One region of the Oleiphilus sp. HI0066 genome, then DNA from elsewhere that is predicted to be linked to it. Evidence: predicted binding sites of a transcription regulator. Region 1 holds the regulator's gene; each other region holds the start of a gene.
What was found. Region 1 encodes FliA, which starts transcription of late flagellar genes. Its sites were predicted from a motif close to CTAAAGTTNNNNNNNNNNCNGCCGATA; they were not measured.
Positions count from the first base shown of each region.

Region 2: A3738_RS06395 (flagellin) is a predicted target of FliA. The motif match lies at 3,847-3,873, and genes of this name have one in related genera.
Region 3: A3738_RS01440 (DUF5610 domain-containing protein) is a predicted target of FliA. The motif match lies at 4,976-5,002, and genes of this name have one in related genera.

Region 1 covers NZ_LWFH01001089.1:3,564-14,554, forward strand. Annotated here, with positions in the region: gene A3738_RS13745 (chemotaxis response regulator protein-glutamate methylesterase) at 1-882, opposite strand, end outside; gene A3738_RS13750 (chemotaxis protein CheA) at 908-3,283, opposite strand; gene A3738_RS13755 (protein phosphatase CheZ) at 3,307-4,101, opposite strand; gene cheY (chemotaxis response regulator CheY) at 4,109-4,495, opposite strand; gene A3738_RS13765 (RNA polymerase sigma factor FliA) at 4,629-5,348, opposite strand; gene A3738_RS13770 (MinD/ParA family protein) at 5,420-6,232, opposite strand; gene flhF (flagellar biosynthesis protein FlhF) at 6,353-7,696, opposite strand; gene flhA (flagellar biosynthesis protein FlhA) at 7,744-9,921, opposite strand; gene flhB (flagellar biosynthesis protein FlhB) at 10,049-10,991, opposite strand, start outside.
Region 2 covers NZ_LWFH01000446.1:106,964-117,954, forward strand. Annotated here, with positions in the region: gene fliD (flagellar filament capping protein FliD) at 1-1,091, opposite strand, end outside; gene A3738_RS06390 (flagellar protein FlaG) at 1,199-1,576, opposite strand; gene A3738_RS06395 (flagellin) at 1,662-3,755, opposite strand; gene A3738_RS06400 (flagellin) at 4,136-6,193, shown strand; gene A3738_RS06405 (class I SAM-dependent methyltransferase) at 6,365-8,326, shown strand; gene A3738_RS06410 (TIGR04282 family arsenosugar biosynthesis glycosyltransferase) at 8,379-9,002, opposite strand; gene A3738_RS06415 (1-acyl-sn-glycerol-3-phosphate acyltransferase) at 8,983-10,197, shown strand; gene A3738_RS06420 (6-carboxytetrahydropterin synthase) at 10,290-10,991, shown strand, end outside.
Region 3 covers NZ_LWFH01000091.1:14,988-22,794, reverse strand. Annotated here, with positions in the region: gene A3738_RS01455 (serine hydrolase) at 382-1,590, opposite strand; gene A3738_RS01450 (TetR/AcrR family transcriptional regulator) at 1,734-2,360, shown strand; gene A3738_RS01445 (carboxylesterase) at 2,506-3,693, shown strand; gene A3738_RS01440 (DUF5610 domain-containing protein) at 3,793-4,929, opposite strand; gene A3738_RS01435 (YHS domain-containing (seleno)protein) at 5,132-5,581, shown strand; gene A3738_RS01425 (mechanosensitive ion channel domain-containing protein) at 6,474-6,974, opposite strand; gene A3738_RS01420 (alpha/beta fold hydrolase) at 7,181-7,807, shown strand, end outside.

The DNA.
Region 1 (10,991 bases):
CAAATCAACTGATGGTTTGTACGTCAGCCTCTCATCGCCATCAAGCACAGATATAACCTTACGACCTGCTCTTTGACCAACAATCATTTGCTTGCCCCCTGGCGCCAAATAAGCTGTACCCGCTTCTAGAGTATCGCCATCCACAGCTTGCTTTACTTTCACTTGGCTTAATCCATCCAAGCGCTCAGCAAAAGCAGGGGTAAATGTTGCCGGCATATGCTGAACAAGCAAAATAGGTACCGGAAAATTTTGAGGTAATTTAGTGACCACTTTTTGCAAAGCGACCGGACCACCGGTAGATGTACCGATAGCCACAACATCAACACTATGGCCTCTCCTAGAAGAGCCCGCAGCGTTAGAGTTAATGGATGTTGTAGGCGAAGTTGGCTCACTCGTTAAAGGACGACGCGTTGCCGCTTCGCTCCCTTTAGTCTCAGTAGTGCCTGACGTATTTGCAGAACGAAAACTACTCGCTTTGAATCGGTGACGGCCGGCGATTGAAAGAACGCGTTTACGAAGAATATCTTGCATCTTCGTGGCATCACGCGCGATATCTTCAAAGTTCTTAGGAAGAAAATCTACTGCCCCTGCGTCTAATGCATCAAGGGTTACTCTCGCCCCTTCGTGCGTCAGCGATGAAAACATTAGAATCGAGGTCGGTTGTTCGGACATAATCTGACGAACTGCTGAGATGCCATCCATAATAGGCATTTCATAATCCATCGTAATTACATCTGGTTTTAATTCGACATTTTTCTCGACGGCTTCTTTACCGTTTGTTGCCATACCAACGATTTCAATGCCGTTTACATTTCGCAGAATCTCGTTCAATCGTTTTCTAAAAAAAGCTGAATCATCAACTATCAGAACTTTTACTGTCATCCCTTACAAACCCTGCAAAACAACATTACGCGTAACGCGTTAATAAACTTGGAATATCTAGAATGAGGGCAATACGGCCATCACCTGTTATGGTTGCGCCCGCCATACCTGGCGTGCCATGCAACATGCCACCTAGCGGTTTAATTACGACCTCTTCCTGCCCAACTAATTGATCAACGATAAACCCAACCTTTTGAGTACCCACTGCAACAATCACAACGTGTGCGAATTCTGGATCTGTGGCACCACCATTTTTAACGAGCCATCGCTTGATATAAAACAGTGGGTAAACATTGTCACGGACAACAATACATTCTTGACCATCGACAACATTTGTCTTCGTTAAATCTAAGTGGAAAATTTCGACAACGCTTACGAGAGGGAATGCGAAAGACTGTTGCTCTAGCTTCACCATCAATGTCGGCATGATAGCTAGGGTCAACGGCACTTTGATCGTTAAACAGCTACCTTTACCAAGCTCTGAATCAATATTGACGCTGCCGTTGAGCTGCGTGATCTTTGTCTTCACGACATCCATACCGACACCGCGGCCTGACACATCAGAGATCTCTTCTTTCGTTGAGAAACCAGGTGCAAAAATCAGGTTGTAACACTCGTTGTCACTCAAGCGATCTGCGGCGTCCTGATCATAGACACCCTTTTCAACGGCCTTTCTTCGTAATACTTCGGGATCCATACCTGCGCCGTCATCACGGATGGATAGCAGAATATGGTCACCTTCTTGTTCGGCCGACAACAACACTTCACCAACAGGAGGCTTACCGTTTGCTTCACGCACATCAGGCATTTCGATGCCATGATCAACCGCATTTCGAACCAAGTGAACGAGAGGATCTGAGAGAGCCTCAACTAAGTTCTTATCTAAATCAGTTTCTTCACCTTGTAAAACAAGGTTTACTTCTTTTCTTAGGTTTCTCGCTAGGTCACGTACAACACGAGGAAAACGTCCAAAAACCTTCTTAATTGGCTGCATTCGCGTTTTCATAACGGCAGACTGTAAGTCCCCCGTTACAACGTCAAGATTCGACACCGCCTTCTGCAAGGCTTCGTCAGTACTGTCATCCCCTAAACGTTTTAAACGATTACGGACCAATACCAGCTCGCCAACCATATTCATAATTTCGTCGAGTCTCTTCGTATCAACACGAACGGTCGTCTCGGTCGTCAAGCCATCTGCCCGCGCATTAGCCTTGGGTTTTGCCGCAGGCTTACTGGCAGAAGGACTGCTTGCTACTTTGGGTTTCGCAATACGGCTTGTCTTAGCAGTAGAGGCTGACTGTCTAACTTCCTTATCTTCCGGTGTTGAAACAGAAGACGGACTCGGAGGCGGCGTTGTCTGAGACTTATTCGCTTGAGGCGCTTCACTTGCAGGCCCTTTACCTTGGCCATGCAAATCATCAAGTAATTTTTCAAACTCGTCATCAGTAATCATGTCCGAATTTGATGATATAGAAGCCTCAAATTCTTTGGTCTCAGGTTTTTCAGGTTCAGCACTCGCTGCGGGAGTATCAGAAGCTGCTGAGCTCGCAGGATCAAACTTCCCTTCGCCATGAAGCTCATCAAGAAGTTTTTCGAATTCGTCATCGGTGATTTCATCAGAAGCACTAGCATCTGATGCCGTATTTGCTTTTGGCTCTGAAGGAATCGGAGACTTACTTGGCGCATCCGCGACTTTATGCTCTTGCAGCTCACCTATGAGGCTTTCAAATTCTTCATCAGAAATATCAGACTCACCTGCTGGAGACGCATCTTGTGATGGAGCAGCATCATTTGTTGAGGCGGGTGTCTCTTGAGCTGGAGCTGAAGTTGGGCCATCAAGCGCATCCAACAACATCTCAAATTCATCGTCTGTAATGTCGCCCTCAGCTGAAGCGATCTGGTCAACGATTTTTGCTCCTTCTTCAGCTGTTTGCTGATCTGTTGAAGGAGTTTGTGGAGCTGGCTCATTCGGAGCAGCTTCAGGTACTTCCTCTGCCACCGGCTCCGCGCCTTGTTCACATGCAAAGCGCTCTAAATCTTTTAATAGCGAAGGTTCTGCAGGACTCGGTTGTTCGCCAGAACGAACCTCATCAAACATGACATTAACGGAATCAAGTGCACGAAGCACCACATCCATCAATTCGGCGTCTACGGTTCTCTTACCGTTACGCAAGACATCAAACACATTTTCAGCAATATGACAGCAATCGACCAAGGCCTCTAACTGAAGAAACCCTGCCCCACCTTTAACGGTATGAAAGCCACGGAATATTGCATTGAGAAGATCTAGGTCTTCAGGGTTTTGTTCTAGTTCAACGAGCTGTTCAGATAACTGCTCAAGAATCTCACCAGACTCAACAAGAAAGTCCTGCAAGATCTCTTCATCTGGCTCAAAGCTCATTCACTAACCCCTTTGTACTCTTCCTAAAACCCTAAGCTTGATAAAAGGTCATCCACATCGTCTTGACCATTTACAACATCTTCGCGTTCTTCTTTTTTCATCTGTGGACCTTCGCCATCCATATTGGTTTCGATGGACTCAAGGTCGTGCACAGTACCTGTAATTTGGTCGACCTTTCCGGCCATCCTTACAAGGTTAACGAGATTTTCTTCAACATCTTTAACTAAATTTGTTACACGATTGATAACTTGACCCGTTAAGTCCTGAAAATCCTGTGCAAGCAATATAGATGATAAATTTTGATATACCTTATCTGAGTCATTACCAAGTTGAGTCAAGAAGGTATCCATGCGCCCCGTTAGGTCTCTAAATTCACTAGGGCTCATTTCCTTACGGCGCAACTTTTGCCATTCTTGCTTAAGTTGATCAGCCTCATCTTTCATATGCGATGCATAAGGCATTGTTTCTTCAACAAGGTCTAAGGTTTTGTTGGCAGCGCTATTCGTCATATCAACGACGTAGGCTAGTCGGTCAGATGCATCATCAATTTTCGATAAAGCTTCTCGGCTTTGTACATCACCGCAATCAATCTGAAAGTCGCGAATCGATTCATAGAGACTGCGAGTCAATCGACCTACTTCGACATAAAGTGTTTTATCACGAGTTTGATTAATCTCAGAGATGAGACTAAGCGCGGAAGACAAGTCGCCCTGATCAACGAGATCTTTTAGCTGACTTGTTTGTTCTTTAAGCAGTTGTTCAAAGCCTTCTACACCTTCAATGCTTTGCGCTGCTTGAGACGGAGTTAGTTCGTTCATAACAGTACTAGGCATCAATTCGTTCGAAGATTTTCTCGATTTTTTCTTTCAAGACGGCTGCTGTAAATGGCTTAACCACATACCCATTTACACCTGCTTGTGCCGCTGCAACGATCTGATCTCGTTTTGCTTCAGCAGTAACCATCAACACAGGTAAAGACTTTAAGTCATCATCTGCACGAACGGTCTTAAGCAAGTCAATACCAGTCATTCCTGGCATGTTCCAATCCGTCACGAGGAAGTCATACTTACCGGTTTTCAGCATCGGCAATGCAGTATTGCCGTCATCAGCCTCATCGGTATTTGTGAACCCTAAATCGCGAAGTAGGTTTTTAATAATGCGCCTCATTGTCGAAAAATCATCAACAACAAGGATTTTCATATCTTTATTCAAGTCGACCTCCATTCCTGTCGAAACCTTTGATAGCGTTTCAAACCCTAATATGAAGTCTAGACAGAGAAATGAGTCTAGCCAGTTTTTTTTATTGGAAAATCAAGAACTTTGATTAGTTATGGATAGTCGTAAATTACGAATCAATCCACTCATACATTCTTGACTTTAAACGGATAGCTGCCTGTGAGTGAATTTGACTAACACGAGACTCACTCACATCAAGAATTAAGCCTATTTCTTTTAGATTCATCTCTTCTTCATAGTAAAGAGAAAGCACTAAATTTTCGCGTTCCGGCAAACGCTCTATCTCAGATGCCAGGGCTTTTTTAAACTGCTGCTCACTAAAGAAATCACTCGGTCGATCAGCAGTCGAGCCACTCTCGACTTCAAAGCCTTGGCCTTCAGAGTTTTCAGCCAGTTCCTCGAGTGAAAAAAGCTTACCGGCATTACTATCTTTCAGGCACGCAAAATATTCATCGAGAGACATTTCAAGCTCTGCGGCAATTTGCTCGTCACTCGCATCTTGCCCAGTTCTAGCCTCAATCGCTTTTACTGCTTCCGCGATGCGGCGCGCGTTGCGATGTACGGAACGAGGCACCCAATCGCCCTTACGGACTTCATCCATCATCGCGCCGCGAATTCGGATTCCGGCATAAGTCTCAAACGACGCACCACGATCACTTTCGTATTTTTGCGCAGCCTCTAGCAGGCCAATCATGCCGGCCTGAATCAAATCATCGACTTGAACACTTGATGGAAGGCGAGCCATTAGATGATGTGCAATACGCTTTACTAAGGGCGCATGCTTCACGATCAACTCATCTGCGTACTGTGTTTCTTTTTCGCTATACATCAACAAAACAGTATGGCCCTGCCGTAAAAGTACTGCATGGGGAATAAATCATTACGAGGCTACAGCCAATCCTAGGCTTGTACTAAGCGCTCAACAAAAAACTCCAAATGTCCTCTTGGAGTGCTTGGTAATGGCCACGAATCAGCCTTTTGAGCGAGCTGCTTGAATGCTATAGATGCTTTAGCGCGGGGGTAAGCTTCTAATACAGGGCGCTGACGCTGGACAGCTTTGCGTACGTTTTCATCGTAAGGAACAGAACCTACATATTGGAGTGCAACATCAAGAAAACGTTCCGTCACAGAGGTAAGCTTTGAAAAGAGATGGCGCCCCTCTTCTGGGCTGCGAACCATATTTGCAAGGACACGAAAACGGTACATGTCGTAGTCGCGATTAAGCAGCTTTATTAATGCATAGGCATCGGTAATAGACGTTGGCTCATCGGTCACAACCAGTAACACTTCTTGGGCTGCACGAACAAACGATACAACACCATCTGATATACCCGCTGCGGTATCCACAATCAGAACGTCAAGATCTTGTGATAATTCACTGAAGGCGTTGATTAAACCGGCGTGCTCTAGATGGTTAAGCGCAACCATCTTTTGCGTTCCGGATGCAGCCGGCACGATCTTTATTCCTTTGGGGCCTTCTACAAGAATATCGCGCAGACTTAAATCACCTGATATAACGTCTGAGATATTTCCCTTTGCGGTAATTCCCAAGAGCACGTCGATATTTGCCAAACCTAAATCCGCATCGAGCAATGTCACTCTGCGACCTAGATCCGCTAAGGCTAAAGAAAGGTTGATCGATACATTACTTTTACCGACCCCACCCTTACCGCCAGTGACCGCTATAACTTGAACAGGGCTAGAATTCGCCATGCTGATGAATATCCTTTTGTTTTACTTCTTCTTCGCTTCGAGACAAGACAAACCTTAAAAGCGACTACCAACAACCAAAATAGGTGATTGGTGAAATTTGTCTAGTTGACGCCAGTGATATTAAGCAAAATTGCTAACTGATTCGTCTACATGCTGCTGCGCATTCGCGTGGCTCGGAATTGTCACCCATCGCTCGGAACTATTCAATAATTCCTCCGCTTTATTGAGCAGACTTTGACGCTCCGCCAAATGAATATCTTCTGGCACTCTCTGGCCATCTGTTACATACGCGCAGGAAAGTTTACTCGCTATAAGGTAACTTAATGCTTCCCCAAAGCTTACAGCTTCGTCAAGTTTGGTAATAATTGTTCCCGCTAGCCCGACCATCTTGTAATGCTTATAGTTAGCCTTCATCACAGCATACTGACCCGTTGCCGGCATCACTAAGTAGTTTTGAATGCGATGCGCAGACATTTTCAATTCTTTAAGCTGCTCATTCCACGAACGATCAGACTGCATCAAACCAGCCGTATCCACCAATACAAGCTTGCGATCAGAGCACTTGTCTAGAATCGCATCTAAGCAATTATCCTCGTCAACAACATGCACTGGAACATTCAGAATTCTTCCAAACACTTTTAGCTGCTCGTGTGCGGCGATTCGGTAACGATCTGTTGTCACCAAAGCAATACCATCTGCCCCATGACGCATAACATAACGCGCAGCCAACTTACCAATCGTCATTGTTTTGCCACTTCCGGTCGGGCCAACAAGTGAAATCACGCCACCCATGTCGATGATTTCGCTATATTCTGTCTGAATCGCACCATGAATTTGTTTACGCACCTTTGCCCAAGCAGTATCAGAATCGCCTTCACTTGCAACGCTATCTAGCAATTGCTTTCGAATAGGCTGCTGAATCGCTAGACGCTCTAAGCGCTCATCTACGATCGATTGGCTTGGCGTCACAACAGCTTGAGGCATTGGTTCAATAGATTGTTGCGAAGTCGACTGTTTCGCCTGAGCAGAAATCATTTCGCGTAGTTCACGAAGCTCTTCCTGCATCACGTAAATCGCATCATCTTGCTTGCTCGAACGCTCATCATGATTGACTGCAGGAGTCGCCTGAATCTTATTCGTTTGACCAAACTGCTCTGTTTTAATGACGTTCTGTTCTTGCTTCACGCTCTCGATGCGGCGACGACTTCTATCCATTTCCGCCTGCAATTCGAGACTGCGCTCAGCGCGTTGTTTTGCGAGCTCGGACGCGCTCACTTTAGTTTCATTATTAGATACCTGAGCAACACCCTGCTCTGGCTGATCTTCATATTCGGCAGTTGCCAATATCTCGACACCACCATTTGTTTTTGAGTTTGAAAGAATCACCGCATCAGGGCCTAAATCTTCGCGTATCTGACGCAAAGCATCTTGCATTGAATGGGAGAAATAACGCTTAACTTTCATAACTCTTCACCTAAAGGCTTTTTTGACGACAACTTCCTGTAGTCAAATTATTGACCGACCGTCGACACTATATTTATTTGCTTGTTATCCGGAATCTCTTGATATGAGAGCACCCGAATACCGTCATTTACAAAGCGTGAGAACTTAGCCATCGCTGGGCGGACTGGCGCGGAAACTAACAGTATTACGGGGTTTCCAAGCATTTCTTGTCGCTGCGTTACATCTGCTAGTGAACGCTGCAAGTTCTCCACAATACCGGGCTCCAAGACCATTCCGAGATCATCGGCACCGCCGGTTTTCTGTGCTTGCTGTACAGACTTAAGCAATAGCTGTTCCAATTCAGGCTCGAGTGTAATAACAGGAATTTCCGCCTCACCTTCAATCAGGGTTTGTACGATCATCCGCTTCAAACCTTGCCGACAAGCTTCGGTCAACACTTCTGGCTCTGCGCCTTTAGGTGCGCGACTAATCAAAGCCTCAGCAATAGAACGCATGTCTTTGATTGGCACATCTTCTTGCAATAGATTCTGAAGTACTTTTAATAGAAAGGAGACACTTAAAGTGGTTGGCACTAATTCTTCAGCAAGTTTTGGCGCCTGCTTCGTCAACTGATCAATCCATTGCTGAACCTCTTCGTGACCCAATAGCTCATAAGCATGTTTTTGAAGAAGTTGGTTAAGATGCGTTGCGACAACAGTGCTTGCGTCCACAACGGTATAACCCAAGGCTTGAGCTTGATCTTTGTTCTCTGGATCGATCCAAACGGCTTCCATGCCAAAAGCAGGATCGACACCCGCAATTCCATCAATACTACCAAATACTTGCCCAGGATTAATCGCCAGCTCTCGATCGGGATGAATCTCTGCTTCGGCCAAGGTCACCCCCATCAAGGTGAGACGATAGACATTAGGCATGAGGTCAAGATTGTCGCGGATGTGCACTGATGGCATCAAGAATCCAAGCTCCTGTGAGAGCTTCTTGCGCACACCTTTTATACGACCCAAGAGCTGACCGCCCTGACCTTTATCAACCAAGGGTATTAATCGATAACCTACCTCTAGACCAATAATATCTACGGTCATCACATCATCCCAACCCAACTCTTTCTGGGACGATTCTTGTTGACCTTCTTGCCCCGCTGGAAGCTCTAGAGTTGAAGAGTCAGGTTGCACCTGCGCACTACCAACATTGGCTTGCGAGCCACGTTGAGGGACCGGCCCATCATAAGGTTCTACCTGCGGCTTTTTATTCTGGCGATCACGATACCAAGCCCCCGCGCCGACAAGAATACCAAGCGACAAAAACGCAAAATGCGGCATGCCAGGTACGATGCCCATCACGATTAGAATACCAGAGGCGATATACAAAGCCTTAGGCGACAAAAACATTTGATCAAGCACTTGTGATGACATGTCTTGTGTCGTACTAACACGCGTCACCATAATTGCCGCAGCGGTAGAAAGAAGTAACGATGGAATCTGTGCGACCAAGCCATCACCAATCGTAAGAAGCGAGTACTTTTGCATCGCATCATTGAACTCTAGTTGGTGCTGCAAAATGCCGATACTCAAACCGCCAATAATATTAATGGCTAAGATCAACAAACCCGCAATGGCATCACCACGTACGAACTTTGATGCACCATCCATCGCCCCATAAAAATCTGCTTCCGTGGCAACTTCTTCCCGACGCGACTTCGCCTCTTCTTGATTGATAATTCCTGCGTTAAGGTCTGCATCAATTGCCATTTGTTTGCCTGGCATCGCATCGAGTGTAAATCGAGCACTTACTTCAGATACACGCCCAGCACCCTTGGTCACGACCACAAAGTTGATGATCATTAAGATTGCGAATACAACTAGACCAACGGCGTAGTTGCCGCCAATAACCACTTCACCAAAGGCTTGAATTACTTTACCGGCTGCGTCCCCGCCCTCATGGCCTTCTAGGAGAACAACACGCGTTGACGCAACGTTTAATGCCAAACGTAGTAAGGTCGCAACCAACAAAACCGTAGGAAATATCGCAAACTCCATGGGGCGGAGCGCATAAACACAGACAAGAAGAACAACCAACGACAAGGCAATATTGAAGGTGAATAACAAGTCCAACAGGAAAGGAGGTACAGGCAAGGTCATCATGCCAAGCACCGCTATCAGCAATAGCGGAATGGCCATGTGGCTTTGAATAAATTTAAGCTGATTTAAGCCAAGACTTGTTTGCATAACACCTAATCAATCTTGTGATGATAACTACGAATGACGATTTTTCGTCACAACTATCGCTAGCTACAGTGTTTTGCAAAAATCGACCCAAGTTTTAACCCCGATCGATATTTTTTATAACATGCTGCTAATCGTGCTGTAGATCATCCGGAATTGGGATGTCAGGCATACTTGGGCGAGGTCTTGCACGTCTTCGGAATTGTTGTAACTGGAAGACATACGCAAGCACCTGAGCAACGGCCACATATAGACCCGAAGGCACCTCTTCCCCAACTTTTGAATTGTAATAAATCGAACGAGCAAGAGGCGGCGCAGCCACTAACTCAATATTATGCTCTCTACCGATTTCTCGGATTTTCATAGCAACCTCATCCACCCCCATCGCAAGCACGATTGGGGCATCGTCTTGATCAGGCTTGTAACGCAGGGCGACTGAGTAATGTTCGGGGTTGGTAATAATGACGTCGGCTTGAGGAACGTCTTGCATCATGCGCCGCTGAGAAATTTCACGCTGGAGCTGACGAACACGGCCCTTAACTTCAGGTTTACCCTCAGTGTCTTTGAATTCGTCTTTGACTTCTTGTTTGGTCATTTTCAGATTCTTATTGTGATCGTACATCTGAAAAGGAACATCAACAGCTGCAATAATAATCATCGTGCAAGACAGAAAAAAGAAACTCCAACCCAAAATATCGGCAGCATGAGCCATGGCCGTGACGGTCGCCTGATTGGCAATACCTAACAACTCTTCGGTATGAATTTGAAGTAAAACAACCGCGAAAAATAAGACAATCCCGACCTTGGCAATCGCCTTGGCAAGCTCTACGAGAGATTTGAGCGAAAACATCCTCTTCAAACCTTTCAAGGGATTCATACGGCTAAATTTAGGCGCGACAGCTTTGGGCGCTATCAGCCAACCACCAAGCACAATAGAGCCGGCAATTGCTGCAATAAAGAGCATTACCATTAAAGGCATCGTGACGAGCATGGCTTCGCCCGCAGCGTCCAGCAAATAAAGGCCCATTTGGTGAGAATCAAAAACAACTTCGCGTGGCAACACAAAGCTATGC
Region 2 (10,991 bases), on a different contig from region 1:
TTTTCGCGGAATTCAGCCTCATTAAACTGAAGGTTTCCAGTGTCATTATTGGTAGAGATACCAAGCTCAGCAAGGCCCCGTACAGGATCATTACCCAAACCTTCGATTGTTCTACCTAAGATATTTCGGATTTGATTGGAAATTGAGCGCGTAGCTGTATCACCAACCAATAGGCCGGCTGCCGCAGGATTACTTGGATCAATCTGTGAGTTTTCAACAATCAACGCTCGCAAGGCATTATATTTATCTACAAACTCTTGAACTTTCTCGACAACCACATCGTCATCGCGCTCAACAGTAAGACTTGCCGGTGAGCCTGTGTTTGTACCTTTGAGTTCGATTGTCAAACCTTCAACAAGATCATCAACGGTATTCGAGGTACGCGTAATAGCAATGCCGTTGAAGTTAAACGACGCATCAGTTGCTGCCTGATTCTGAATTAGGTTTTGTGCCCCTGTGGTATAGGAAAGCTGCGACAGCCCTGTCCCATCAATGTTATTACCGTCCGAATCAGTAACGTTAATTTCTATAGCCTTCGCAACACCTGTTTCACTGCTCGTGATAACAAGCTGATAGCCAGAACCATTGTTAATAACCGTTGCGCTCGCTCCCAACGCAGACTCTTCATTAATCGCTGACGCGATACCATCCAAGGTATTATTCGACGAATTGATCGCGAGATTTGTTGTCACACCATCAATAGTGAAGGCTAGTGTGCCCTCTCCTACTTGCGTTGTATCGGAGTCGGCGAAAGTTCCAGAACTCAAAGATTGTGATTTAGCGAGACTAGTAACTTCAAGCGTATAGTTACCTGCAATCGCTTTAGAATTTGTACTTGCCGTAAAGGCAGAACTACCTGTATTGACGGTCAATTCATTAAATGTATCGGGGTTAGCTAGATTCCGAGCAGGAAGACGGATATCTGTCACTGCAGATTGTATCTGAGCGAATAAAGACAGCTCAGCCGTGACGGATTCTTCTCGTGAATTTAAGCGATTCTCTGTAGGCGTTCTTTCAGCAGAGACTAACTGATCGATAAGATCACTGGTCAAAACGCCAGAACCAATACCTACAGATGATACGTTAGCCATAATTACTACCTTTTAAATAATTTACCCTAGCGAGACTAGCCTAGGACAAAAAAGGGCAAAAGTTTACCTTTTGCCCTTACATATTCAGCACCGGATTGCCGGTTTATCTAAACTTTTGCTTTAAATAAACTTATCGGTTCATCCTGCTGCAAATCTCGAGCCAAACGAATAGCGACATCATCTGGAATTTGTCGAACTACCTCTTCAGTACTCCGATCATAAACAGTTATCACTGTTTTTCCTGACGTGTCATCCAATCGAAACTGCAAATCTCGCTGTACCGATTGAACATATTCATTTAGATTCGCGACCGCTTGCTCTACTTGCTCTGCACCCTGCTCGGCAACATCAGTTAGTTCAGAAGCGATCTCATCCGCTTGACGATTTGGTGCTGAATCCCCTGCAGTCGTTTTTGCAGGAAGCGTTACCTCTGAAGCTCCCTGCCTCAAAGCGAACTCAGTGTTTACGAGTTTAACGTCATTCATAATTGCACCCTTATCCTTAGCTTAAGTTTAACCTTAGTGGCACAATGATTTCTGCCACTAAGATCAAAAAGTCCTTAGCTTCTTATTACTGAAGAAGTGAAAGAACCTGCTGAGGCCGAGCATTAGCCTGAGCCAATACTGAAATACCGGCCTGCTGAAGAACCTGCGCTCTTGAAAGCGCAGCCGTTTCTGCTGCGAAATCCGCATCTTTAATTCGACTTGATGATGCAGAGAAGTTTTCAATCGCAATCGCGTTAGCAGAGATAACGTTTTCAAAACGCGTCTGAATCGAACCAAGTTTCGCCCGCTCTGCGTTCACAGTGTTAATTGCATTATCCACTGCGGCAATCGCTGCTTTAGCACCATCAGCTGTAGAAATATCCACATCTTTAAGGAGCGTACCAGATTCTGTCGCACCGTAAGAGCCAATGTTCAGACCAGAACTTTCGATGTCACCAGTTTCACTACCTAGGTTAATTTCGCCACCGCCAGTTAAAGTTACGCCAGCTACATAGGTATCAGCTGTAAGGCCAGTGTTTGTTACCGTACCACCAACGACAATGTTGCGACCATCATCAGCAACAAGAGTTAACTGGTCACCATCGAGAACCTCAGCACGAACACCTGTTTGACCAGAGGCTTGGTTGATCGCTTCAACGACATTAGTAACCTGTTCACTTAAAGAGCTGCCCGCACCAGCGTTAATTGTAGCGCCATTGATCGTAAGACCTGCGACTGCACCGGCCGATACTGCAGCAGAGTTGACCGTATTTTGGTTAGCCGTTGCTGAAACACCTGTTGTATCAGAAATGCGGTTGATAGCTGCAGCTAAAGCGATACCACTAGCAGACTGACTACCAGTAGAAGCTGTATCGTCGCTTGCGAAGGTAGCGCCAACGTTAGCACCGTTGATAGTTAGGTCACCGGAAACCAACGCAGCACGGCTGGCATCTGAAGAGTTATCACCAACTACTGAAGCAGTGTTACCAGAGAATGTACCAGTTTCAAAACCGGCATTATCGATATTGCCTGTTGTTGAACTAAGAGTGATATCCGAGCCGTCAGTGCTTGATAAAGTAACATTACCAACGTAGACGTTTGCGTTAGTTGCAGCACCCGCACGTAAACCTGCAGCAGCAGCGTCACCAGCCGTACCATCTAATAACGAGATGTTACGACCATCTTCAGCCGTCAAATCAACGCGGAAACCGTCGTCAGTTTCAACGACCGCTGCGGTAACGCCGGTTGCGTCTTGGCGAGAATTAATTTGATCAGCTACTTTACCAAGTTCTGTTTGAGTAGCTGTAGCGTTGTTCGCACCTGATGCCGCAACAACCAAGGACAGCTGAACACCATTAATAGTTACGACACGCGTGCCCGCAGTAGTACCAGATGCAGACGTTACTGAAGTACCTTCTACTGTGTTAGCATTCGCCGTTGCTACAACACCAGTCTGGTCACTTACTGCATTGATTGCAGCAGCTTTTGAAATTGCACTTGAGCTCTTAAGTAGTGCTGATGCTGTGTCAGAACCACCAGATGATGCACCAACTGACACTCCATTGATTACCAAATCGCCGGCAACAAGCTCACGAAGGGCGGCACCTGTGGCGTTCGCTGCGATCGCTGCCTTGCTAGAGTTACTAGACACACCAGAAGAGGCTGCTGAACCAAGTGAAGATGTGTCAACAGACCCTAGGCTAACCGTTACCTCATCACCAACGTTTGCGCCAACTTGGAAAGATTTGCCTTGGAAAGAACCGTCTAGCAGATTTACGCCGTTAAATGTTGCAGAACCTGCAGTTCGCTCAATTTCTGAAATCAACTGCTGCGCTTCTTGATTCAAAGCAACTCGCTCTGAATCACCGTTCGAAGCGTTCGAAGACTGAACCGAAAGCTCACGTAAACGCTGCAAACTTGTAGAAATCGATTCAATAGAACCTTCAGCGATCTGTGCAAGCGAGACACCGTCACCCGCATTTCGTGATGCTACGCTCAAACCACGAACCTGAGCGTCAATACGGTTAGCAATCGCGATGCCAGCTGCATCATCTTTTGCACTGTTAATACGAAGACCAGAAGACAAACGCTGCAACGCTGTTTCCTGTGCTGACTGAGAGCTATCCAAGTTACGCTGAGCGTTTAAGGATGCGATGTTAGTATTAATTATTTGTGGCATATCGTCTCTCCTGAATTGAGCAATCTGCTGTTCGACACCATAGTTCTGACCAACAGAACTATGTCTTGTAAGTCGAACTCGTTGCAAACCTTAACGGCACTCGGGAAATAAACTTTAAAAGAAACGGCAACTATATTGTTACGGAGTGTTAAGGTCTGTAATAAAAGCGGCAAGCGGTGTCCGATTTTTGGCATATCAAAACCCACCCATATTTTAACCTCAAACAAAAAACCCTATAAGTCATTGATTTATAATATTTAATAAAAGTAAAAACCAAACATGGCACAGAATTCGCTGAACAGTAATCAATCGGCGATTCGTTACAAACACGCCAAAATATTTTTTGAATTTGCACGCATGTATGGCTGAAGGGGAAGACCATGCCACAAATAATTAATACCAATCTTGCGTCTATCAACGCGCAAAGAAACCTAGATAAGTCTCAGAGCGAAAACCAAACAGCCCTGCAACGCTTATCTTCAGGCTTGCGTATTAACAGCGCAAAAGACGATGCAGCAGGTCTTGCAATTTCTACCCGCTTCAGCGCGCAAGTCCAAGGCTTAAAAGTCGCGATCCGAAACGCCAGCGACGGTGTGTCACTCGCTCAGGTTGCTGAAGGCGCGCTCGGCTCGATGACTGACAACCTACTTCGTATCCGTGATTTGGCACTACAAGCCTCTAACGCAACGAACAGCAAGCAAGACCGTGAAGCTTTGAATGAAGAAGTTCAGCAGCTTATTACTGAGATCGAACGTGTTGCTGACCAAACAACATTTAACGGCACCAAGTTACTAGACGGATCCTTCACCGATGTTACATTCCAAATCGGCGCAAATGAAGGTGAAGATGTAAGCTTCGGTATTGAAGGTACAGATGTTACTCAACTAGGTGTTTCACCTACTGATGGCATTTCATCCTCGCCGGGCAGCACCGCTTCAACGCCGCCTGTAGCTGCCCTCGCGGCAGGTGATCTCGTCATCAACGGCATAGCTATTGGTGCATCATCAGGCGTTGACGACGCGTTTTCCAGCTCTAACAACGATTTATCTGCAATAGCAAAAGCAGCCGCAATTAACTCTGTTTCTGAGCAAACGGGTGTATCAGCCTCGATTCAAGGTACATTTGTCGACGGTAACTCTTTCACCTCTGCTAACGTGACAGGAAACATTGTTATCAATGGTATTACCATTGACGTTGAAACACGTGCCAACCTTAGTGAAACAGTAAACCTAACATCTGTCGCCGAAACGATTAATAACTTCACTGGACAAACTGGTGTCGAAGCTATCTTTAACGGCAATCCAACAGAAGGCATTCAGTTACGAGCGGAAGATGGTCGAAACGTTGTCTTGGCGGATGGTACAGCAACGGCAAGCGCGATCGGCCTTGCGGCAGCCGCAACATACACTGGCTCATTTACGCTAGTTTCAGACGACGGCTCTCCAATTAGTGTCGATACAACGACAGGCGGTATTGGGAACGCTGGCTTAGCTGTTGGAACGTATAGTGGCAACAACTCTGGTGTTGTAAGCGCGCCATCTCCGGGTGCAGCACTTGCATCTGGTGACATTGTTATAAATGGCGTTCCAGTTGGCCCTACTCTCACAACATTTGACACGGCGTCTACTGCCAACTCTGATCAAAGTGCTATCGCGAAAGCAGAAGCTATTAACCGTGTTAGCGAGCAAACCGGCGTTGTGGCGAAGGTCAACGCTAACATATTAAATGGCGGAGGGCTGACCACTGGTACTGCGATTACGGGTACTTTCGATATTAATGACGTGAGCATTGATATTTCTGTGAGTGCTACGGCAACGACAACCGATATTCAAAACGCAACAATCACTGCGATCAATAACAAAGCTGGTCAGAGTGGTGTCCGCGCTGAAGCATTCGGTTCAACTTACCGACTCATCGCTGAAGATGGTCGAAACATGGTGCTCGACAACTACACCGGCGCTGTTACAGCGAGTTTCGCTAACTTGGGTCTTCCAGCAACTGGTACAGAAACACGCGGCACAATCTCACTTGAATCATCAGGTAAGATCACGCTTGAAACTCTCACCGGCAACATCGGCAATTCAGGCTTCGAAGTTGGCGAATATGGTGGCGCGGAAGATGGCATTCTTGTTAAAGACATTGACGTCTCTACGGTTGCCGGCGCAATCGCAGCACTTGATGCTGTTGATAACGCATTAAATACCATCAACCTGCAGCGTGCGAACTTAGGTGCGATTCAAAACAGGTTTGAGTCCACGATTCAGAATCAACAAATTGCAGCCGAAAACCTGTCTGCTTCGAACTCTCGAATTAAAGACGCAGACTTCGCAGCAGAAACTGCAGAGCTATCGCGAACGCAGGTTCTTCAGCAGGCCGGCCTATCAATTCTGACTCAGGCCAATGCACAGCCTGAAAGTGTGTTGCAGCTTCTTCAGTAAGCTAGGCTCACATCTCTTGAAGCCGGCCAAATGCCGGCTTTTTTGTTTTTATTCAATAACTTAGTAAATTATTTTTTTGAATCAAAATCATATTTGGCACGTCATTCGCTACTTACCTTAATAACGAAACAAATCACTTATTTACCAGTATTAGCGGAAAAGGTTTACCTCATGCTTCCACAAGAAGGCTCAATCACAGTCCATCAAAGCACCCGCCTCTCACCCACTGAAGCGGCAGATCTAGCTCGACGAGTCATACAGATCAACCAAGACTACAACACGATAAATGCCGCACTTAGTTCTAGCGATGCGATACGCACGACCGCACTGAATCAACTACTAGTCCAGATCGAACAAGTAATCGAGCAAGACATTCCAGGAGCGGCAACTTTAAACCTTGCCGGTCGGATTAGCTTTGATTTGGACTTAACAGAGCTGGCGAATGAATACTTTCAGCGCGCCGGCATGCTTGAGCCAAGCAATGCGAATTACCTGCTAAACAATGCGAATGCCCAAGCACTCCTAGGCAACTATTCACAAGCGCAAGCCTTATTCAATAAAGTGCTCGATCTTGAGCCAAGCTCTCTGCCTGCATTTACCGGTATCGCATTCTGTTTACTCGAAACCAAACAATATGATGCTGCTTTCTTGCACTACCGCAGTATCTTGGCACATGGCCATACAAGCACAGAAATTCATCACCAAATAACAGAGTGCATCGAGAATCTTCAATGCGATACCTACACCGTTGAGTTAGAGCTGCTTCTTAATTACCTGCTTCGTCTAGAAGATATCGATACGCGTCGTTTGATTGAGTTCGCTGGGCAGTTGATCACGCATAAATATGATCTAACAAATCCTGAAGCCGCACTAGACATCGATGTACTTGCTCAAGATGAATTGCTTCTCTGTATCTTAGAGACCGGCGTTGTACCTAGCGTACATTTCGAAGAGTTAGTAACCCTACTTCGACTTTCAATCTTTTCAGAATGCGCGATCAACCAAACTCTTCGAACTGAGCTTCAAGCCTGCGCAATCGCAATTGGTGTTTACGCATCCCACACCGACTACGCACTCATAGCGACAGAAGAAGAACAAAACCATATCAAGGCAATACAGCTTCAGATCGCAACGAATATCGGCTACGAAAAGGCAGATATAGATGATATTTCAGGCGCATTAATTCTCTTGGGTATGTACGAAGCAGTCTACGTGCAGAGCTTCTCGTTTGACTTACTACGCTACGACTTAGAAGACTGGCCAATCGCCATGCAAAGCCTGTTAGAGGTGTCGCTATATCAACTAAGCAAAGAGCATCATGCTCGCTACACATTGTTTGGTCAAACGATGGCGGAACTGTTAGAGAACGGCCTTCCGAGAAGCAAAGAGCGCTGGGCGGCGATCAAGACTCCTCAGAAGAAAGACTTCTACGCAACCTTGAAACAAAAGCTGGCACCAACTCTTCCACCTTCGAGTTGGCAAGGTAAAACTGTTCGCGTGTTATTACTTGCCTGCGGTTCTGGCCAAAAGGCCTTCGACTACGCCAATCAGTTCACTAATGTTTCTGTCCTAGGCGCTGACGCGAGCCAAATAGACATGGCCTATGCCCTTATGCGTACTCAACATAGCGCATGTGATAATCTTGAGTTCGCTGTTGCTGACTACGCGCTACCACCACAAGACATCGAAAAGTTTGATTATATCGAGTTTGGGCAAGGCTTTGATTTCTCAAAGCTAGACGCATGGATCAACCTGTTAAATGATGATGGCGTTGCGCGCATTAACTGCCCAGGCACGGAACACAGAGAGATCACTGGTGTACTCACCGAGCTAGTAAAAGCCCGCGGCATGCAAGCAAACCTAGACAATATTCGACTGATTAGAAGCTCGATCCTGTTGGAAAAAGAAAGCGGGTTATGGAACAAGCTTCTTGAAAGCCCATTCTTCTACAGTGCGTCTGGGTGTAGAGACATATTGTTTAATGACAACGCACACTTCTATACCGTTGAACAAGCGTTCAACCTAATACAAAACGCGGGACTGATTTCAGTGTTTCCGCGACCAAGCGCTCGCAGAGCCGCACAAGCAGAACAAATGCTCGATGTCTTCGTAAGAAAACTTGGTAGCCATTAACTAGCAGCGATAACGTAGATAGTTGAAGCTATCTCAATTCAGTAAAGAGCGACTAGCTATAGTCGCTCTGAAGCCAGCGTTTCCAATCTTCTAATTCATCGACATCAAAACGCTTATCTAATAGCGAGAAACTAAATCCAAGCTCTGTCATGCGATTTTGAACTTGCTCAAGCACGCGATTGGTGCCCCATTCGATTTCACCAAATGATGTAAATCCGCATGCTCTCTGCCCGACTAAGCCAAAGCCTCCATCCTCTGTTGGCGCGAATACAAAATCATGATTGCTAAGCGAATTGATTGCTTGCTGTAAGAAGTCATCATCGAGTACTGGAAAATCACTCCCCACAATAAAGGCATAGTCATAATGCTCTAGGGCATCGAACATAACCCTTTGCATTTTTGCACCTAGATCGCCACTAGGTTGCTCAAGACAATAATCAAAAGTGAGAGAATCGATCCACTCTTTATGACTAATACCGCCTCCGCTCGCAAGTGCCAACTTTACATCAACCTTGTCTCGGGTTTCTCCATACCGATTCAGTTGTTGGTTAACCGCCGCCGTCAAACGAATATGGGCGTCAAGAGCACCCTGCTCACCAACGAAACGAGCAAGGCGTGTCTTTACGTTTCCTAGAACGGGGTACTTTGCAAATTGAATGAAAACAGCACTCTGCATTTTATTTGTCTATAGTAAGAGTAAGAACAACGTTAATAATACTGATCCCAGCATGCTTTTCGATCAAACCTTTAAGTCTTTATACGAAAGTGTCCGTTGCTTTGACGACTCAGAAGTCGACGTCATACTGCAGGAATTACACGACAGCACTCGCCTATCGTTTGTACTCGGCCAATTATTTCCGGGCCAAACACTCGATACAACAGATTTGTATGCATGCTCAACGATCGCAGAAATACAAGACTGGCTCATAACGCGATTAGTTCCAAAAATTGAAGGGACTTATTCAAGTTTAACAAGCACAGGCTTAGACCAACTCGATCCAAACACGCCTTATGTATTCATTTCGAATCACCGAGACATTGTTTTAGATCCAGTACTGATAAATACCGCGCTATACAACGATGGCCGCTCTACCGTACACAGTGCAATTGGCGATAACCTCTTGCTTAGTAAAACCGCAACGCGCATGGCATTACTCAATAAATGTTTTCGCGTGAATAGATCGGTCACATCACCAAAAGCACTGCTTCGATCACTCAAACTGCAATCGTCGTATATCTCTGAGATTATCCATACCTTTAATGAGAGTGTATGGCTCGCACAAAGAGAAGGACGTGCGATTAATAATATTGATACGACTAACCCTGCACTCATCAAGATGATGAGTTTAAGCAAGCCAAAAACGGAACAACTCGAATACCTTAACGCACTAAAAATTGTCCCCATCACGCTCTCATACGAATGGGACCCTTGCGATCAGATTAAAGCTAAGCGCATCATCTCACAGTCTAAAAGCACTGTTGAAGAGAAACTCGCTAGCGACAAGTTCGAAACACTCACAGGAATTATTGGAAGTAAGGGGCAGATACATGTTCACTTTGGAGCTCCGGTGTCGCTTGATGGAACAAACGCCCATGGGCAAGACATCTATGGTCAGTTTGCTTCAAAGATAGATCGCGAAATGCATTGCAGTTATCGCGTGTTTCCAATTAATTCATTATGCGACAAGTTAGTCCATAATAATTACGCTCCTCCAGCAGATCTGGCAGAAGAAGAACAAACCAGTTTAACAGTTTTAAATAAACGCCTTTCAGTCACGATTGAAGACAATTTGATTAATGATCTAGCCAAACAGGTCATCCAAAACTACGCTCAAGCGAGTATCCTCCAGCGCGCTGCATTAAAAGTGTAAGTTTGATTGGGAAATAAGTGGTTTTAAACCTACACTTTGGTAGACTCCGCAGCGCTATTCATTGACCATTTGGTTACCAAACAGGATTCGCCATGAACCGCCTTTTTGTTCAAAATTTAACAGTCATCGACTTCTCATATTTCGACGCTCAACGCGGCATTATGGGAGAAAGCTGGATTGTTGATATTGAATTGCAGGGCGAGCTTGATGATCAAGGTATGGTGTTTGATTTTGGTGACGTTAAAAAGCAAATTAAACAACTCATAGATACCGAAGTTGATCATCGTTTTGTTATCTCAACACAGTTGAAAAACCTGTCGATCGAGCAATCTCAGCATAAAGTCCGTCTAAATTGGGATTCTCAGCTCGGTCACTTTGAACATGAGTCGCCGAAAGACTCTGTCGTGTTGCTTGACGCCAAAACAGTCAACACGAAAAGCATCTCTAAATACCTTGAAGATAAGATCCTAGATGTACTGCCAAGCAATGTGACTGGCGTTACGCTTAAGCTTTATGAAGAGCAAATCGAAGGTGCGTATTATCATTACAGCCACGGATTAAAGAAACACTTAGGCAATTGCCAACGCATCGTACATGGCCATCGTTCTAAAATTGAGATATTTGAGAATCACAAACGCAGTTCTGAATTAGAAGATTACTGGAGTGCGTGCTTCCGAAACATTTATATCGGCACAAAAGAGGACGTAAAGAAAGTTCTCGATATCAATGGCAAAGAACACACGAGTTTCTGTTACACCGCGCAACAGGGTCGCTTCAAACTAACCCTACCATCT
Region 3 (7,807 bases), on a different contig from region 1:
AATTGCTATTAAGCAAGAAACAGAATCAAGGTTGAATCTTCACTTTTAAGTTTTGAACAAGCTAAGTGAATTTGAGAGATAAAACCTAAGCAAAAGAAAATGTCCCCTTTTTCAAGAAAGGCGATGCTGGTAAATGGCGATATCCAAACTAACTCAAGGTCTCTTAAGCTCTTGAAACAGGCATAGACAAGGGAACTGAACTAAAGTCAGCTTCTGTCTAACTCCATGCATTGCTCTTTAAACAATAGATGATGCGCTTCGCTTAACCTTCGGGCCGACCGTTGGTTGTTCAACGCGCTAAAGCGCTTTTGTGCCGCCTGCGCAGCAATGACGGATTAGAACGAAGCAAAAATCCCGTTGAGCGCGAATGGCAAACTTCGATTATGACTCAATCATTTCCAATGACTTCACCACCTCACGGCAGAATGCAATGACCTCAAAAAACGACTCATAGTCATTGTCTGCAAATTCTAGATGAGCAGAGTTCTTCACAATGACGACATTGGCCTTTTGGTTGACGTAAATAAACTGCCCGTAGATGCCAATCGCATAGAACTCTTGGTCAGCATTTTCTGGAATCCACCATTGATAGCCGTAACCTAAATTGATGTAGGAGTTGTCCCGCTCACCTGGCACAAGATGCGGAGCGTCAGGCGTTACTGAAGCCTTCACCCACGCTTCTGGTATAACCTGCTCATCCTTCCATTTTCCGTTGTTAAGGTAGAGCAATCCAAAGCGCGCGAAGTCACGCGTGCGCATATTCAGCCCGCCGAGTACCATTGGCTCATTTTCATCATCAACAATGTAGTAAGTGCTCGATTCAGGTTCGATTTTCGACCAGAGCTTGTCGTCAAAGTAGTCTGCTATTTCTCTTCCTGTCGCTGCACGCAACACCATTCCTAGTACATGCGTGTCGATGCTGACGTAGTGTAAAAATGTGCCAGGTTCTTTTTCGTTTTTCAGGCTTGCCGCAAAATCATCGAATGATCCGCCTAATGCAAAGGTACGGCCAAAGCGATTAATATCAGAATTGAAGTCGTAATAGTCTTCATTGAAGGCAACACCGCTAGACATTTGCAATACGTCTTTAATCCGAACACCGTCATACCCTGTTCCGACAAGTTCAGGCACATACTCCGTCACGGATTGTTCAATGCTTTTTATGTCACCCTCTTCAACGGCGATACCAAACAGAGCAGACAAGAATGACTTCGCGACAGACCAGGAGATACGATAGTCAGTGTCTTTGGTTCCTTGATAATACTCTTCATATGTCACTGAACCGTCTTTCAACACCAACAACGCTGTCGTGCTCGTGCGCGCTAAATACTCTTCTACGCTCTGCTCGCTCTTGTAAGTAAATGCTATTGGCAATGGTGCTGGCTGACTATCAAACTTAGAGGCATCTGTTGAAGGTTTGATCTCTACCGTTGGCGCGACCTCGCGCATGTTTGAGAAGTTATGAACGATTTTATCGCCATCAAACAGAGTCATCGTGTGGTACAAACGTTCAACTTTGTCGCCTTGGAACACAGCGATCCAACCAATTACAACAAGTAATAGTAGTGCGAGTATTTTTATTATCTTCATTATGAGAGAACCTCATTTTTTTATTTATCATTTGATAAATAAACTACACATCAAAAATAAATATATCAATTGATAAATTTATCTAGGGTATGACATATTAGCCAGACGCTGATGCATTCATACGAATAGAGAACAGTTAAGCAATGGGTAGAAAAAACCGTAGCGAAGAGAAACGTCAAGACATACTCGACGCATTTGAGAACGTTATTTTGCGTGATGGGTTTGCTGGCGCATCGCAGCGAAAAATCGCTGAAGAAGCTGGTGTTAATCAGCCGATTATCCATCATTACTTTTCAGGTGGAGATGAGCTCTTAGATGCTCTATTACAGCGCATTACAGAGCGTTATCGCCAAGCCTTAAATGCATTTATCACCACGAGTGCTCAGAGCGACCAAGATCCTTCACTCGAAGACATTCTAAGCTTTTTGTGTTCTGCTGAATTTCATCAGGTGAGCCTACAGAATGAGGTGATGTTTCGATTAATCGGTCAGACAAAACACACCGATAAAACGACAAATCGCTTGGCCGAGGTTTACCACGAGCTTCTTGCTGAAATTCGTACTTATTTAGAAAAGGCGCAAGTAAACAATACCGAGCAAATCGCCTATACCATCATGTGCATCATCATTGGTCATGACTGGGCAAAAGTTTTAGGCTTTGGCGAACACAGAAACGACATGATGAGCACAACACTCATGTCGCTCGTATCTGAAACTAATGCCGACTACACCAAACGCGCAGAACCAAGTGATCTTGCTGGTGCGTTGTAGTTTTGCAGTTATAAGCAACTAGCTCAACTTCTCATGAGAACACGGTATGCATTTCAATGACATACTGTTTTCCAGCCCACCCTCTTTAAATGTTCTCTTCAGTCCCAATATTCAAATGTGTTCCTAACAACGATGACGAGCCATTTTGAAAACACTCCTTAAGAGAAATCGAAACCGCTTACTTGCTGTACTCACAAGCATCACAATCTTAAGCATGGCGACTGGCTGTTCAGCTCTCGCACACAAACCATATATTCCGATGAATGAATCGGCTCAGTACTACAATTATCTACAACCGAGTTTTTCAGATTATCTTGAGGAAAGTGAGCGTTGGTTACGTGAACACCGCGCCTATATTTCCGAGGATCATGCAAAAGAGCTAGCGATGAATATGCCCTTTGAAGTAAGACCCTCGGCACCTTCAAACAAAGCAATTCTCTTCGTGCATGGTCTTGGCGACTCACCCTATAGCTTTTCAGATTTAGGCAACACTATGGCTGAGCAAGGTTTCTATGTGCAGTCACTTTTGCTTCCCGGGCATGGTAGTAAGCCTGAGGATCTCATGTTGCCTAGCTATGAAGACTGGCAAACGATCGTTGACCATTACGCCGAGCTATTAAAGGGAGAATACGATGAAGTATGGCTAGGCGGTTTTTCAACCGGAGCCAACCTTATTACCATCAACACGATAGAACGCGGCAATGTAGATGGGCTGATTTTAGTTTCACCCGGTTATCAATCACGTGCACCAATACTCGAGAAATTCGCGCCTTTTGTCTCTCTGTTTGTGGATGGCTACAAAACCGAAGAGCAAAATTTAGCACGCTATACCTCGGCACCGATTAACGGTGCGATCGCCTATTCCGAAAGTGCGCAACGTGTGCGTGATCTGCTTGAAGAAAATACCATTTCTGTACCTGCTCTATTAATTATGAGTGAAGCAGATAGCGTGATTGACCCTGAAGAAACACAAGAATTGTTTAGCCAGCATTTCAATCATCCAACTAATCAAACCATTTGGTATGGTGAGTCCCGTTTCGACGAACCAAGTATCTTGTTTGAATCGATGCGTATTGCTGACAAACGTATAAGTACTGGATCGCATATGAGCCCACTATTTGCGCCCTCTAACTTTTACTACGGCGAGCAAGCAGAGAGAACCATGTGTTTGAATAGTATGAGCTTGCGAGATCTTAAGCACTGCAACGATGGCCGCGAAGTATGGTACTCAGCATGGGGCTATACAGAAAAAGGTAAAGTACATGCCCGCTTAACCTACAACCCGTATTATGCTGAGCTGGAATCAACAATTAGCGAAATGGCTGAGTTATAACGCGGTGTAACTGGAGAAAAGGAACGCTCTCGGTAACACCAGCACTGGAGCGTTCATTCATCAAGACGTATTTTTAAGATGAAGTGTTGAAATGGAGTGTTAAGAAAGCTTATCTAGAAGCGCATCAAAAAACTCAGACTGAGAGTTATCTCGGCCTACGGATGTATCAAAACGTTGTTGTAAGTCTTTAAGCAAAGACTCGCCTGTCTGCTCAAGCCCCACTTTTTCACTAAACTCTTGTGCGGTTTTTAGAAGCTTTTCTACGCGCTCAGCATAATCACTGAGCAAAGTTTGAATACCGAGCGGAAGCTGCGGAGCGCGATACTCATCGGGAACAGGCGTATTGAATTGAGCAGCCCGCACATCGGTTTGCTCAATAACAGAAACACTAGAAGACTGGAGATCAACGCTAAATTGAGCGATCTGCGAACTATCGAGTTCCAAAGACAATGCTTGATTAAACGCGCTCGCGATATCGCCCTCAAAAAACGAGTCACTTAAATCAGCGACTTGCTGTAAGAGATCATCCAGTGCAGCCCGCTCATCCTCGTTTAAATCACCATTCACTTGAATAGAAAACGCGCTTGCGGTCGTCGTATCGCTACTAAAACGACTAGCCGATACGCCATTAAATTGAACTGCTGAGAACTGTTCTCGACGTTGGAACAGTTCCTGTGCAGATATTTGAATACGATCACCTTCCTGAGTAGTCAACTCAAACTGAAAACTCGCTTGCGAGCGTTCAAAACTTTTTCGATCCGTTAATGCTGCAAACGAATTGCTCGACAAACTGGTCGGCACGCCCTCATCGGCAGGTTTTAAGCTTTCTTCAATTTGATCAATACGTGTGCCGATCCCTTGTTCCGCTGCGTCGATATTTGAGGACAGCTCTGGGTCTAAACGATCAAGACTTGCGATGTCTTCGCGCGCTAACTGAAAACCTTTTGCAACGCCTTCTCTTGCCTGCGCTATTAGATCTTCTAATTCAGCCTGACTCGCGCCTTCGTTTCGACGCTCAGCAATACGCTGTTCGATAAACCCTGAGACAGTATCCACTACCTTCTGAACGTCAAAGACCTTGTTCCCAGGGTCATTTTCGGGTGATGGTTTTACATCGACATCCAACCCACGCTTCAAGCCCTGAGAGAAAATCGTTGCAGTATCGCTCGGACGCTCTGAAACAAGACCATTATCCGCGCGTACATTCGGTGTTAAGTTATTGAGAAAAGAAACCACGTGTCTCCACCCTACTGAGGTATTGATTACATTTACTATGGTACGTTATCGACCGAAAACTAGGACCCTTTAAGTACAAAAAGTGCAAATTTGTTTCGCTTTATTTCTTCGATCTATTTCGCCCTCTATGTCGTAGCTAAACTTGCGTGAAACTTTTTCACTAACGACTGGTCTACAGGGCACAATAAAAAGGTCTTAAACTATGCAAACACTATTACGCTCCCTTAGTTTCGTCACCCTTCTTACTCTGTTTATATCACCTGCAAATGCCGTGGAACACGTTTATACAGATTTCTTTGGCAAGGCGATTGAAGGCTACGATCCAGTCGCATATTTCTCCCAATCGAAGCCCGTCAAAGGCGAAAGTGAGTTTACGTATGAGTGGAATGGCGCAACCTGGTACTTTGCAAATGCAGAAAACAAACAGCTGTTCATTGATAACCCTGAACAGTTCGCACCACAATATGGTGGCTATTGCGCATGGGCTGTTAGCCAAGGTTACACGGCAAAGATTGATCCTGAAGCTTGGCGCATTCACGAGGGCAAGCTCTACCTAAACTACAACCAGTCAGTGCAATTTACCTGGGCAAAGGACATCCCAGGAAACGTTAGTCGCGCCGATAAGAACTGGCCGAAACTCACATCAAATTAAGCAGAGAGAACTAGTTGATTAAACAAGACAGTGTAATTCGTCTGCCAGAATTTGTAGGTGTTCGATTACTTTAAAACCTACGCATGTTCACTCGATATAAATTCCGTCCACTCATTTGGCTCTGTTTACTCTGTTCGATCTCGCTTCAAGTACAGTCTGACCAGGCTCTTACTTTATTTGTAAAGCCTGACAGCGAACCCAAACAGTTTGCCAATGCTAATGGAATGCCGAGCGGTTACAGCCTAGAAATCGCAGCCGAAGCAATTCGACGAACGAGCTATGAGCCTAACTTAAAAGTGAGACCTTGGGAGCGAGCGCAACAAGAGGCCTTAAAGGGTGATGGCGTATTAACAGGGTTTTCGAAGACACCCTAACGCGAAAATCATTATCTATTCTCGGGCCCAATCTTAATGGATCATGTGCTGCTAGTATCTAGAAAAGATCAGTCTTTCACTTTTACTAGTTACAATGATCCGAAAGGCAAAACACTCGCAATGAGCAGAGGCAGCAATTATTCAGGCAAGTTTGCTCAACAAAAAAATCAGCTCACATTTGTAAAAGATGAAGGGACCTAGCAACGTATTCTTCTGCTTGCATCAGGAAGAGTGGACGCGGCAATATTCTCTAGGGATCGTTATCTGATGAATTACAATGCGAAAAAGCCGGACTTAGTCCTGACGATTTTGAATTTTCTGAGTAGGTCATTTCTCGCGATCCAAACTTTATCGGTATTCCAAGATCATTGAATCATCACGATGCCAAAGAAGTAAAACATGCTCTCGACAAAGCCATTCAATCCATGAGAGAAGACGGCACAATAGACGCAATACTCTCAAAATATTAGACGCAGAATACTCAGTTAGGCAGTGTCTTTTTCATCCTTCTTAGCGTCTTACTCCTCATCACTCTCTTGTTCGATAACAGGATTTTTGATCACCCCTTTTTGCAGTATCAAATTATTCGGATAAGTAATTAATTCTTCGCCTCTACGCATCAACACATGAAACAAAGTGATCTCTTCGATCACACCCCATATTTGATCATCTTTATCCATAATTCGGATCTCATCCCCAACGCGATATGGAAAACCAAAAAAGATAATTAAGCTAGCTGTGATGTTACTGAGTATTGACCACTGCGCGAACAGAGCAACGCCAATGACCGCGAAAACAGAAGACAGGAAGAATGAAATCTGAGAGTACTCAAGCCCCGATACGTTCGCTATAAGAATAAAATAAAACGCAACAATGGCGATGGTAATTGTTTTAGAGATGTAACTGATTCGATAAGGGCTTACCTCTTTGCTCTCGCCGAATTTGTTAATCGCGGCGCTTGAAAAACGAACGCTCATAAACATAGCGAGCAACAACAACGCAATAAAAAACATCACCATAATTTTATTCCCTCAAAATCACACTTCTCAAATGTAGCTTTCGACTTTAGCAATAAAATTAAGTTTCAGTACAGAAAATAAACCGTCTCTACCGTTTCATTTCTAGGATTGTCTATTTCCAAATTGCCATATTTTCTCTCTCGATGCTTTCAGTATTATTTTGCTCACGGTCTTAACCACAAGAAAAATAGCTAAAGAGATTAATAGTGAACAATACAAGCATTAATAACTTGCTCATCAATGGCATTCGCACACCTGTACTTTCGTGTGCGCCTAATGAGTGTGACCACGAAGCAGCCGTTTTATTCCTACATGGCAATCCAGGCTCTTTTAAAGACTGGCAACGCTTTGTACCGCAGGTTGGCGAGTTCTCTCGTGTCGTCGCGCCCGATATGCCAGGCTATGGAAGTGCAGAACGTCCTAAAAAATTCAACTATACCGTTGACGGTTATGCTGAGCATTTGCACGCTCTCATCGTCGAGCTTGGCATAAAGAAAGTTCATCTTGTTCTTCACGATTTTGGTGGCCCTTGGGGCTTACAATTTGCCTGTAACCACCCCGAACTCGTCAAAAGCCTCACCTGTGTGAATACCGGCCCAGCACCTGATTATGTCTGGCATGATTTCGCACAAATTTGGCGTAAACCCATTATTGGCGAGATCTTCCAATTTCTATCTACACATTGGTCTTTGCGCTTCTTTTTGAATAGAGATAATCCCAAACCTCTACCTTTGGAATTCACCAAACTCATGGTGAAAGACATAGATTGGGGTCTAAGCCGCGGCATGTTGAAGCTATACAGGGCAACAGATTTAGCCGTACTTACAAAGAAG